DNA from 3 places in the Streptomyces aureoversilis genome. Region 3 is predicted to be linked to each of the others. Evidence: predicted binding sites of a transcription regulator. Region 3 holds the regulator's gene; each other region holds the start of a gene.

Region 1 (4,278 bases), on a different contig from region 3:
ACTCGGCCTCGGCGTCGTCCGGGACGGCCTCGTGAGGCACCCCGGGGGCGATCTTGAGGGCTGCGTGCGGGGCCTTCCGGGCGGCTTCGATCGCCCACGACAGCGGCGGCGAGTACGCCTCCGGGTCGAAGACGCGGCCGCGGCCGCCCCGCCGCGCCGGGTCGGCGAACACCGCGTCGTAGCCCGAGGTGTCCACGTCGGCGACATCGGCGCAGCGCACCTCGATGAGGTCGGACAGGCCCAGCGCTTCGGCGTTCGCGCGGGCGACCTCGCAGGTCAGCGGGTCGCGGTCGACGGCGAGGACGCGGATGCCCAGCCGTGCCAGCGCGATCGCGTCGCCGCCGATGCCGCAGCACAGGTCGGCCACGGAGCGGACGCCGAGCGCGGCGAACCGGCCGGCCCGGTATTCGGCCACGGACCGCCGCGTCGACTGCTCCACGCCGTTCGGCGTGAAGAACATCCGGTACGCGTCCTCCGGCCCGAACTTCGCCACCGCCCGCTGCCGCAACCGGGCCATGCCGAGCGCCGCCGAGACGAGCTCCGCGGGGTGGTCGCGGCGCAGCCGGGTCGCCGTGGCCAGTTCCCGGGCGGGGTCGTGGTCGCGCAGCCGGGCGAGCAGGCCGCGGCCCTCGTCCGTGAGAAGGGCGGTGAAGGCGGCGACGGCGGCGGCCGCCGACGCGTCCGGCTCGTTCGGCTCGTTCGGTTCGTTCTGTGCTGGCACCCGGCCATTCTTGCCCAGGCCTCCTCCCCGGCCCTCCGACAGGCCCGCCCTTCCGCCGGGTCCGCCCGGCTCGAACGCATGCACAACAATCGGATGCGTGAGCACCCCTATATCCGGCCCGATATCCGTCCGCACGCCGGCCCGCGTGTCCGCCCGCACGGCCACGGTCACCACGCTCCTGCTGGCCGCCCTGCTCCTCAGCGGCTGCTCCGGTTCCTCCGGCGGCGGCAAGGGGGCGGCGTCCGCGTCCCCCTCCCCGCGTACGGACGCGGCCTCTTCGCCCTCGGCCTCCGCCGTCCCGGACGCCGCCGCCTACCGCCGCTGGGGCCTGGACAAGCCCCTCGCCGCGCCGCCCGCCCCTCCGGCCACCAAGCTGACGGAAGGGATGAGGTCCGGCGCCACGCCCAAGGTGATCCGGCGCGTGCCCACCGACGACAAGGTCGTCTTCCTGACCTTCGACGACGGGGCGGAGAAGGACCCGGAATTCGTGAAGATGGCCAAGGACCTGAAGCTGCCCTTCACGATGTTCCTCACCGACGACATCGCCCGCGCGGGCAGCGGCTACGGCTACTTCGAGCAGCTGTGGGGCGGGGGGAACCGCAACGGCATCCACAACCACACCCTCTCCCACCCCAACCTCCGCACCCTCTCCGCCGACGCGCAGCGCCGCGAGGTCTGCGGCCAGCAGGACGTCCTGGAGAAGCGGTACGGCAGCAAGCCGCCGCTGTTCCGCCCGCCCTACGGCAACTACAACGACGCCACCCTCGCCGCGGCCGGCAGCTGCGGGGTGAAGGCGCTGCTGCTGTGGGAGGCGACGATGCAGATCAACGACATGCGTTACGCGGACGGCGGCAAGCTGCGCTCCGGCGACATCGTCCTCGCCCACTTCCGCGGTCCCTCGGAGCTCAAGGGCACGACCATGACGCAGATGGTCGCCAACATGCTGCGCAGCATCGAGCGGCAGGGGTTCACCGTGGCGCGTCTGGAGGATTACGTGTAGGGCCGTGCGCAGGGATCGCCGTACGCGCCGGACGTGCCGTACGCGTCGCGTGAGAATCCGGAGGATTACGACCCGCGGCCCGCGGGCAGATCCACCTCCGCGCCGGAACGCCGGGGCGCGCCGCCCCGGCCGTCCGGGTGCTGACCCCCAGGGGTGAACCGCAGGCTCGCCGCACGGCGAATTGGCACTCCGCTTGACCGAGTGCTAACCGCGTCATAGTCTCGGCTCCGTTGGCACTCTCCACCCGGGAGTGCCAAACACAGCGACGGGCAGAATCCGGCACCCGCGACGACGGATCCTCCTGGTCGCCACCTCAGACAGATAACCCCGTGAATCTCCGAAGGGGGAGGTCGGATCGTGACGACCGCCAGCTCCAAGGTTGCCATCAAGCCGCTCGAGGACCGCATCGTGGTCCAGCCGCTCGACGCCGAGCAGACCACGGCCTCTGGCCTGGTTATTCCGGACACCGCCAAGGAGAAGCCCCAGGAGGGCGTCGTCCTGGCCGTGGGCCCGGGCCGCTTCGAGGAGGGCAACCGTCTTCCGCTCGACGTGAACGTCGGCGACGTCGTGCTCTACAGCAAGTACGGCGGCACCGAGGTGAAGTACAACGGCGAGGAGTACCTCGTTCTCTCGGCTCGCGACGTGCTCGCGATCATCGAGAAGTAATTCACCCCGTTTGATGTGATCTGCGCCCTGGTTCCCGTGTGTATGTGCCGCCGGGGTCCGGGGCGCGGTTCGTTTGAGAGGACTTGAAGCAACCATGGCGAAGATCCTGAAGTTCGACGAGGACGCCCGTCGCGCCCTCGAGCGCGGTGTCAACAAGCTGGCGGACACGGTCAAGGTGACGATCGGCCCCAAGGGCCGCAACGTCGTCATCGACAAGAAGTTCGGTGCCCCGACCATCACCAACGACGGCGTCACCATCGCCCGTGAGGTCGAGATCGAGGACCCGTACGAGAACCTCGGCGCCCAGCTCGTCAAGGAGGTGGCGACCAAGACCAACGACATCGCGGGTGACGGCACCACCACCGCGACCGTCCTGGCCCAGGCGCTGGTCCGCGAGGGTCTGCGCAACGTCGCCGCCGGCGCCTCCCCGGCCGCCCTGAAGAAGGGCATCGACGCCGCGGTCAAGGCCGTCTCCGACGAGCTGCTCGCGACCGCCCGCCCGATCGACGACAAGGCCGACATCGCCGCCGTCGCCGCCCTGTCCGCCCAGGACAAGCAGGTCGGCGAGCTCATCGCCGAGGCGATGGACAAGGTCGGCAAGGACGGTGTCATCACCGTCGAGGAGTCGAACACCTTCGGTCTGGAGCTGGACTTCACCGAGGGCATGGCCTTCGACAAGGGTTACCTGTCGCCCTACATGGTCACCGACCAGGAGCGCATGGAGGCCGTCCTCGAGGACCCGTACATCCTCATCCACCAGGGCAAGATCTCCTCGATCCAGGACCTGCTGCCCCTGCTGGAGAAGATCATCCAGGGTGGCTCCTCCAAGCCGCTGCTGATCATCGCCGAGGACGTCGAGGGCGAGGCCCTCTCCACCCTCGTGGTCAACAAGATCCGCGGCACCTTCAACGCCGTGGCCGTCAAGGCCCCGGGCTTCGGCGACCGCCGCAAGGCGATGCTGGGCGACATGGCCACCCTGACCGGCGGCACCGTCGTCGCCGAGGAGGTCGGCCTCAAGCTCGACCAGGTCGGCCTGGACGTGCTGGGCTCCGCCCGCCGCGTGACCATCACCAAGGACGACACCACCATCGTCGACGGTGGCGGCAACTCCGAGGACGTCCAGGGCCGCGTCGCCCAGATCAAGGCCGAGATCGAGGCCACGGACTCCGACTGGGACCGCGAGAAGCTCCAGGAGCGCCTCGCCAAGCTCGCCGGCGGCGTCTGCGTCATCCGCGTGGGTGCGGCCACCGAGGTCGAGCTCAAGGAGAAGAAGCACCGTCTGGAGGACGCCATCTCCGCGACCCGCGCCGCGGTCGAGGAGGGCATCGTCTCCGGTGGTGGCTCCGCGCTCGTCCACGCCGTCAAGGTGCTCGAGGGCAACCTGGGCAAGGAGGGCGACGAGGCCACCGGTGTCGCCGTCGTCCGCCGCGCCGCCGTCGAGCCGCTGCGCTGGATCGCCGAGAACGCCGGCCTCGAGGGCTACGTCATCACCTCCAAGGTGGCGGAGCTCGACAAGGGCCAGGGCTTCAACGCCGCGACCGGCGAGTACGGCGACCTGGTGAAGGCCGGCGTCATCGACCCGGTCAAGGTCACCCGCTCCGCCCTGGAGAACGCCGCGTCCATCGCGTCGCTGCTGCTCACGACCGAGACCCTGGTCGTCGAGAAGCCGGCCGACGAGGAGCCCGAGGCCGGTCACGGCCACGGTCACTCGCACTGACCCCGCGCCGCACAGCGGCCGCAGTCCGGAGCCCGGCACCCCTGGTGGGTGCCGGGCTCCGGCCGTTCGTCCGTCCGTCCGGCCGTCCGGCCGGTCACGGGTGCCTGCGGTTCACACCGGCCCCGCCTCCAGCTGCCGCATCAGCCGCATCAGGTCGTAGAACCACCAGCTCTC
Region 2 (4,278 bases), on a different contig from region 3:
CCGACGCACTCCTTCAAGGACCGGGTCGTCGCGATCGCGGTCGAGGCCGCCCGCGCCTTCGGCTTCACGACGCTGTCGTGCTCCTCGACCGGGAACCTGGCGGGTGCGGTCGGGGCCGCGGCCGCCCGGGCCGGGTTCAAGTCGTGCGTCTTCATCCCGCACGACCTGGAGGCCGGGAAGGTCGTCATGGCCGCGGTCTACGGCGGCGACCTCGTCGGCATCGAGGGCACGTACGACGACGTCAACCGCTTCTGCAGCGAACTGATCGGCGACCCGCTGGGGGAGGGCTGGGGCTTCGTCAACGTCAACCTCCGGCCGTACTACGGCGAAGGGTCCAAGACGCTCGCCTACGAGATCTGCGAGCAGCTGGGCTGGCGGCTGCCGGACCAGATCGTCGTGCCGATCGCCTCGGGCTCGCAGCTCACGAAGATCGACAAGGGGCTGAAGGAGCTCGTCGCGCTGGGGCTCGTCGAGGACCGCCCGTACAAGATCTTCGGAGCGCAGGCGGAGGGCTGCTCGCCGGTCGCCCGCGCGTTCAAGGACGGGCACGACGTGGTGCGGCCGGTGAAGCCGGACACGATCGCGAAGTCCCTCGCCATCGGCAACCCGGCCGACGGGCCGTACGTGCTGGACATCGCGCGGCGGACGGGCGGGGCGGTGGAGGACGTGAGCGATCCGGAGATCGTCGATGCGATTCGGCTGCTCGCCCGGACCGAGGGGATTTTTGCCGAGACGGCGGGTGGGGTGACGGTCGGCGTGACGCGGAAGCTGATCGAGAGCGGGCTGCTGGACCCGTCGCTCACGACCGTCGTGCTCAATACGGGCGACGGGCTGAAGACCCTCGACGCCGTTGCGGCCGGGCCCACGGCGACGATCCGGCCGTCGTTGGAAGCGTTCCGCGCCGCTGGTCTTGCTGCCGTCTGACATCTGCGGGCCGGTTGTGCCCACCCGTTCCGCCCCTACGGAACGACTGCCCACAACCTCTCTGGAAGGTTTTCCCATGAGCGTTACTGTTCGCATCCCCACCATCCTCCGCACCTACACCGGCGGGAAGGCCGAGGTCTCCGCCGAAGGTGCGACCCTTGCCGATGTCCTCCGGTCCCTGGAGGAGAACCACACCGGCATCGCCGCCCGCGTGCTCGACGACGCCGGCAAGTTGCGGCGGTTCGTGAACGTCTACGTCAACGACGACGACGTCCGCTTCGAGCAGGGGCTGCAGACGCCCACCCCCGACGGCTCCGCCGTCTCCGTCATCCCGGCCGTCGCGGGCGGCTGAGGTTTCACAGGGTTCTTCCGTTATTGCCGCACGACGTCCCCGGAATCGCCCCGTCCGTAAAGCGGACGGGGCGATTCCGCCTGTTGAGCGCGATACAGTTGAGGCGATCCCCGCCCGGCGTCAGTGCCGAACGCATATGAGAACCCGTCAAGTTGTGCGCGAAGTGTGTGCACGAAATGCCGGGTTGGTTGCGTTATACCCGGCCCGACTTGCCCTGAAATACCCGGAGTTCAGCCGATTTTCTCGATCGGCCATGCCCGGAATTCTCGTCCGAGTGACCTGTTGCAGACGGCATCCGTGCAGATACATTCAGCCGCGGTCGACGCGTTCCGGCGCACACCCACTGGGCTGCCAGGGGGTGAGGTCTGACCCGGGTCCGCGAAGTGCGGTCCTGCGCAAGGGCCAGTAATAGGGGAGTTAGGCATGGCTCAGGGCACCGTCAAGTGGTTCAACGCGGAGAAGGGCTACGGCTTCATCGCGGTCGACGGTGGTGCGGATGTATTCGTCCACTACAGCGCGATTCAGATGGACGGCTACCGCACCCTCGAGGAGGGTCAGCGGGTCGAGTTCGAGATCTCGCAGGGCCAGAAGGGGCCGCAGGCGGACATGGTGAAGCTGCAGCAGGTCTGATCGCGGCGCATCGACCACCGGCTCGCTCGGTTTGCAGAGGGGCTCGCACCCGACGGGGTGCGAGCCCCTCGCGCGTGTGCGGGGCGCGTGGGGTGGGTACGGCTGCCTGGGGCCCCTGCTCCCGGCGCCTCGTGGGCGTGACTGTCCCCCCGAGGCGCTTGCACTCTCCCTGGTCGAGTGCTAATCATTGGGCTTAGCACTCTCCGAGTGAGAGTGACAGATTTGGACCGTCGGTGAGGTCCGCGGGCCAGGCGGGGCAAGGAACCGCAGGGTACGCAGGCCGTCCGTCGCGGGCGCCAGTGCGGTCCGGAGCAGTCTCCACCCCGTCCTGGGAGGACCACTTCACATGGCCAAGATCATCGCGTTCGACGAGGAGGCACGGCGCGGTCTCGAGCGCGGGATGAACCAGCTCGCCGACGCCGTCAAGGTCACCCTCGGCCCCAAGGGCCGCAACGTCGTCCTCGAGAAGAAGTGGGGCGCCCCCACGATCACCAACGATGGTGTCTCCATCGCCAAGGAGATCGAGCTCGAGGACCCGTACGAGAAGATCGGCGCCGAGCTGGTCAAGGAGGTCGCGAAGAAGACGGACGACGTCGCCGGTGACGGCACGACGACCGCGACCGTCCTGGCCCAGGCCCTGGTCCGCGAGGGCCTGCGCAACGTCGCCGCGGGTGCCAACCCGATGGCGCTGAAGCGCGGTATCGAGAAGGCCGTCGAGGCCGTCTCCGGTGCCCTGCTCGAGCAGGCCAAGGACGTGGAGACCAAGGAGCAGATCGCCTCCACCGCCTCCATCTCCGCCGCCGACACCCAGATCGGCGAGCTCATCGCCGAGGCCATGGACAAGGTCGGCAAGGAAGGCGTCATCACCGTCGAGGAGTCCCAGACCTTCGGTCTGGAGCTGGAGCTCACCGAGGGTATGCGCTTCGACAAGGGCTACATCTCGGCGTACTTCGCCACCGACATGGAGCGTATGGAGGCGTCCCTCGACGACCCGTACATCCTGATCGTCAACTCCAAGATCGGCTCGGTCAAGGACCTGCTGCCGCTCCTGGAGAAGGTCATGCAGTCCGGCAAGCCGCTGCTGATCATCGCCGAGGACGTCGAGGGCGAGGCCCTGTCCACGCTCGTCGTGAACAAGATCCGCGGCACCTTCAAGTCCGTCGCCGTCAAGGCCCCGGGCTTCGGCGACCGCCGCAAGGCCATGCTCGGTGACATCGCCATCCTCACCGGTGGCACCGTCATCTCCGAGGAGGTCGGCCTCAAGCTGGAGAACGCCGGTCTCGACCTGCTCGGCCGCGCCCGCAAGGTCGTCATCACCAAGGACGAGACGACCATCGTCGACGGTGCCGGTGACAGCGACCAGGTCCAGGGCCGCGTCAACCAGATCCGCGCCGAGATCGAGAACAGCGACTCGGACTACGACCGCGAGAAGCTCCAGGAGCGCCTCGCGAAGCTGGCCGGCGGCGTGGCCGTCATCAAGGCCGGTGCCGCGACCGAGGTCGAGCTCAAGGAGCGCAAGCACCGCATCGAGGACGCCGTTCGCAACGCGAAGGCGGCCGTCGAGGAGGGCATCGTCGCCGGTGGTGGCGTGGCCCTGCTGCAGGCCTCCCAGGTGTTCGAGAAGCTGGAGCTCGAGGGCGACGAGGCCACCGGTGCCGCCGCCGTCAAGCTGGCCCTGGAGGCCCCGCTCAAGCAGATCGCGGTCAACGCCGGTCTCGAGGGTGGCGTCGTCGTGGAGAAGGTGCGCAACCTGACCCCGGGCCACGGCCTCAACGCCGCCACGGGCGAGTACGTCGACCTGGTCGCCGAGGGCATCATCGACCCGGCCAAGGTCACCCGCTCCGCCCTGCAGAACGCCGCGTCCATCGCTGCGCTCTTCCTCACCACCGAGGCCGTCATCGCCGACAAGCCGGAGAAGGCCGCCGCGGCCGCTCCGGGCGGCATGCCGGGCGGTGACATGGACTTCTGATCCTGACGGATCACTTGTCCTGAACGCTGTACGCCGAGGGCGGCACTCCCTGCGAAGGGGGTGCCGCCCTCGGGCGTACCGCCTTTGTCCTCACTCGCCGGACGGGCTCTTTTCCCCACCGGCGTTCAGCTCGCGCAGCGACTCGCGACTCAGGCCGAACGCGTACGTCGCCGCGAATCCCGCCGCGTAGCCCACCAGCAGGCCCGCCCCGTAGACCGTCACCGCCCGGACCGGGCCGTGGCCGCCCTGCAGCAGCGGGAACAGGGCCCAGCCCGACGGGCCGATGGCCGTCGAGCCGACCGTGTCGCCCAGCTGCCCCAGCAGTCCCACGAACGCTCCTCCGAACGCGCCGCCGATGCAGGCGGTGACGAACGGGCGGCCCAGCGGCAGGGAGACGCCGTAG
Region 3 (4,278 bases):
GTCAATCACCGGACGGGCTCGATCCGAGCCCGTCCGGTGAAAAAGACCACACAGGTCCGCAGAGGACCAAGGGGGGAAGCAGCCGGGCGCTCAGCGCCCGGAGCGACCCCCGGCCCAGCGCCTACCGCCCGTTGAACGCGTCCTTCAGCCGCGAGAACAGCCCCTGCTGCCCCGGCTTGAACTCGCCCATCGGCCGCTCCTCGCCCCGCAGCTTCGCCAGCTGCCGCAGCAGCTCTTCCTGCTGCGGGTCGAGCTTGTTGGGGGTGATGACCTCGACGTGCACGATGAGGTCGCCGCGCCCGCCGCCACGCAGGTGCGTGACGCCGCGCTGGTGCAGCGGGATCGACTGGCCCGACTGCGTGCCGGGCCGGATGTCGATCTCCTCGACGCCGTCCAGGGTCTCCAGCGGCACCTTCGTGCCGAGGGCCGCGGCCGTCATCGGGATGGTGACCGTGCAGTGCAGGTCGTCGCCGCGGCGCTGGAAGACCGGGTGCTGCTTCTCGTGGATCTCGACGTAGAGGTCGCCGGCGGGGCCGCCGCCGGGGCCGACCTCGCCCTCGCCCGCGAGCTGGATCCGGGTGCCGTTGTCGACACCGGCCGGGATCTTGACCGTCAGGGTGCGCCGCGAGCGGACGCGGCCGTCGCCGGCGCACTCCGGGCAGGGCGTGGGCACGACGGTGCCGAAGCCCTGGCACTGCGGGCACGGCCGGGAGGTCATGACCTGGCCGAGGAAGGAGCGGGTGACCTGCGAGACCTCGCCGCGACCGCGGCACATGTCACACGTCTGGGCGGAGGTGCCGGGGGCCGCGCCCTCGCCGCTGCAGGTGGTGCAGACGACGGCCGTGTCGACCTGGATCTCCTTGGTGGTCCCGAAGGCGGCCTCGTCGAGGGTCACTTCGAGACGGATCATGGCGTCCTGGCCGCGCCGGGTGCGCGAGCGCGGGCCGCGCTGCGACGCCTGTCCGAAGAAGGCGTCCATGATGTCGGAGAAGTTGCCGAAGCCCGCGCCGAAGCCACCGGCGCCGGCACCGCCGCCGGACGCGGAGAGCGGGTCGCCGCCGAGGTCGTAGACCTGCTTCTTCTGCGGGTCCGAGAGCACCTCGTAGGCGGCGTTGATCTCCTTGAACCGCTCCTGCGTCTTCGGGTCCGGGTTGACGTCCGGGTGCAGCTCGCGGGCGAGACGGCGGAAGGCCTTCTTGATCTCGTCCTGCGAGGCGTCGCGCCGTACGCCCAGGACCGCGTAGTAATCCGTGGCCACTTACGACTCCGCCAGGATCTGTCCGACGTAACGTGCCACTGCGCGTACCGCTCCCATCGTTCCGGGGTAGTCCATGCGGGTCGGTCCGACCACGCCGAGTTTGGCGACTGCCTCGTCGCCCGAACCGTAGCCGACGGCGACGACCGATGTGGAGTTCAGTCCCTCGTGAGCGTTCTCATGGCCGATGCGCACCGTCATCCCGGAGTCCTTGGCCTCGCCCAGCAGCTTCAGCAGGACGACCTGCTCCTCCAGCGCCTCCAGCACGGGCCGGATGGTGAGGGGGAAGTCGTGACCGAAACGGGTGAGATTGGCGGTGCCGCCGATCATCAGCCGCTCCTCGGTCTCCTCGACCAGCGTCTCCAGCAGGGTGGCCAGCACCGTAGAAACGGTTCCGCGGTCCTCCTGCTCGAAGGACTCGGCAAGATCCGCCACCAGCTGCGGGACGTCCGTGAACCGGCGGCCCACGACGCGGCTGTTGAGCCGCGCGCGCAGATCCGCGAGGGAGGTCTCGCCGATGGGGGCCGGGCAGTCGATCATGCGCTGCTCGACCCGCCCGGTGTCCGTGATCAGCACGAGCATGACGCGGGCCGGGGCCAGCGAGAGCAGCTCCACGTGGCGCACCGTCGAACGGGTCAGCGACGGATACTGCACCACCGCGACCTGCCGGGTCAGCTGCGCCAGCAGGCGGACCGTGCGGCCCACGACGTCGTCCAGGTCGACGGCGCCGTCCAGGAAGTTCTGGATGGCGCGCCGCTCCGGCGTCGACAGGGGCTTGACGCCCGCCAGGCGGTCGACGAAGAGCCGGTAGCCCTTGTCGGTCGGGATGCGGCCGGCGCTGGTGTGCGGCTGGGCGATGAAGCCCTCCTCCTCCAGCGCGGCCATGTCGTTGCGCACCGTGGCCGGGGAGACGCCCAGCCGGTGCCGCTCGGTGAGGGCCTTGGAGCCGACCGGCTCCTCGGTGCCCACATAGTCCTGGACGATGGCGCGCAACACCTCGAGCCTGCGTTCGCTCAGCATCGCGCGCACCTCCAAGTCCAGACCGTCTTACGGGGCCCGTTCCTGGCACTCAGCAGTCGCGAGTGCCAAAGCCCTCCAGCCAGTGTACGGCCGTGCACCACAGGCAGGGCAAGAGCCGTCCCCGCCGCGTGCCCGCGGCAGGACGCCGGAGGACGCCGGACGGGCAACCGTACCGCGCTCCCGCTAGCGTCCTGGTATGGACAGCGGTCAGCAAGGCCACGGGGATGCAGCACGGTGGGAACGGCTCGCGCCGGGCGTCGCGCGCCGCCGAATGCCGACGTGGGACGCCACCGTCGGGGCCGTCGTGGGCAGTACGGGCGTGCTGCTCGTGGACACCGGCTCGACGGTCGCGGAGGGCGCGGAGCTCGGGCACGAGGTGCGGGAGCTGTTCGGCCGGGGAGTGACGCATATCGCTCTGACGCACCCCCACTTCGATCACGTCTTCGGCACGGCGGCCTTCCCGGGCGCGGAGGTGTACGGGGCCGTGGGCGCCGCCGAGCTGATGCGGCGCGAGCGCGAGGAGCTGCGCCTGGACGCGGAGCGGTACGGGCTCGCGCCCGGGGCCGCCGCGGAGGCCGCCGAGCGGCTCGTCACGCCCCGGCACCCGGTCAGCGGGGAGCTGACGCTGGACCTGGGCGGCGGGCGCCAGGCGCTCCTCGCCAACCTCGGGCCCGGCCACACCGCGCACGACCTGGCGGTCTTCGTCGCGGGCGCGGGCGGGGCGCCGGAAGTCGTCTTCTGCGGGGACCTGGTGGAGGAGTCCGGCGAGCCCCAGGCCGGGCCGGACGCGCTCCCCCACCGGTGGCCCGCGGCCCTGGACCGGCTGCTGGCGCTCGGCGGCGAGGACGCGCTGTACGTGCCGGGGCACGGGGCGGTGGTGGACGCGGCGTTCGTACGGGCGCAGCGGGACGCCTTGGCGGCGCGCTTCGGCGTGTCCCGGGAAGAATGATCGGCATGCGCAGCAGACAGTACGGACCGGACCTGACCCCTCCGTGGAAGCGGAACACGCCCGTGCCCGAGGTGCCGGCCGAGGCCGACCTCGTGGTCGAGGAGGTCACCACGGGTTTCTGCGGGGCGGTGATCCGGTGCGAGAAGACGGCGCAGGGGCCGGTGGTCACCCTGGAGGACCGCTTCGGCAAGCACCGGGTCTTCCCGATGGAGCCCCGCGGCTTCCTGCTGGAGGGGCGCGTCGTCACCCTCGTACGCCCCGCCACGGGCGCGGCACGCGCTCCTCGGGGGCCCGCGCGGACCGCCTCCGGCTCGATCGCCGTCCCCGGGGCGCGGGCGCGCGTCGCCCGGGCGGGCCGCATCTACGTGGAGGGCCGCCACGACGCCGAGCTCGTGGAGCGGGTGTGGGGCGACGACCTGCGCATCGAGGGCGTGGTCGTCGAGTACCTGGAGGGGATCGACGACCTCCCGGCGATCGTCCGCTCCTTCGCCCCCGGGCCGGACGCCCGGCTGGGCGTCCTGGTGGACCACCTCGTGCCGGGGTCGAAGGAGTCCAGGATCGCGGCGGAGGTGACGGGTGAGCACGCGCTGGTCGTGGGTCACCCGTACGTGGACGTGTGGGAGGCGGTGAAGCCGTCGTCCGTGGGCATCCGGGAGTGGCCGCGGGTGCCGCGGGGGCAGGACTGGAAGACGGGGGTTTGCCGGGCGCTGGGGTGGCCGGAGAACACGGGCGCCGCGTGGCAGCGGATCCTTTCGGGCGTGCGCTCGTACAAGGATCTTGAGCCGGAGCTCCTGGGCAGGGTGGAGGAGCTGATCGATTTCGTGACGGCTCCATAGCCGCGGCTCCGCCCGATGCCGGACGGCTAAAGATTTTTAGCCGTCCGGCGATTGAGGACCGGGTCCGGGGCAGAGCCCCGGGACCTCAGTCCACCAGGTCCCGCACCACCGCGTCCGCCAGCAGCCGACCCCTCAGGGTCAGGACCGCACGACCCTCCTCGTACGGCCCCGGCTGCAGCAAGCCGTCCGCCAGGGCGCGCGTGGCCGCCGCCGCCCCC

What was found. Region 3 encodes HrcA, which represses chaperone genes, less so after heat shock. Its sites were predicted from a motif close to TTNGCACTCNGNNNNNCNGAGTGCNAA; they were not measured.
Region 1: the regulator HrcA is predicted to act here: its motif matches at 1,903-1,929, upstream of groES (co-chaperone GroES).
Region 2: the regulator HrcA is predicted to act here: its motif matches at 2,064-2,090, upstream of groL (chaperonin GroEL).

The regions. Positions count from the first base shown of each region.
Region 1 covers NZ_JBHSKJ010000012.1:204,914-209,191, forward strand. The annotation lists gene ACFPP6_RS22120 (THUMP-like domain-containing protein) at 1-721, opposite strand, end outside; gene ACFPP6_RS22125 (polysaccharide deacetylase family protein) at 819-1,721, shown strand; gene groES (co-chaperone GroES) at 2,079-2,387, shown strand; gene groL (chaperonin GroEL) at 2,482-4,104, shown strand; gene ACFPP6_RS22140 (ester cyclase) at 4,216-4,278, opposite strand, start outside.
Region 2 covers NZ_JBHSKJ010000006.1:257,135-261,412, reverse strand. The annotation lists gene thrC (threonine synthase) at 1-924, shown strand, start outside; gene ACFPP6_RS13190 (ubiquitin-like small modifier protein 1) at 1,001-1,276, shown strand; gene ACFPP6_RS13185 (cold-shock protein) at 1,700-1,906, shown strand; gene groL (chaperonin GroEL) at 2,253-3,875, shown strand; gene ACFPP6_RS13175 (PTS transporter subunit EIIC) at 3,966-4,278, opposite strand, start outside.
Region 3 covers NZ_JBHSKJ010000002.1:225,004-229,281, reverse strand. The annotation lists gene dnaJ (molecular chaperone DnaJ) at 122-1,258, opposite strand; gene hrcA (heat-inducible transcriptional repressor HrcA) at 1,259-2,275, opposite strand; gene ACFPP6_RS03830 (MBL fold metallo-hydrolase) at 2,472-3,224, shown strand; gene ACFPP6_RS03825 (DUF3097 domain-containing protein) at 3,230-4,060, shown strand; gene hemW (radical SAM family heme chaperone HemW) at 4,146-4,278, opposite strand, start outside.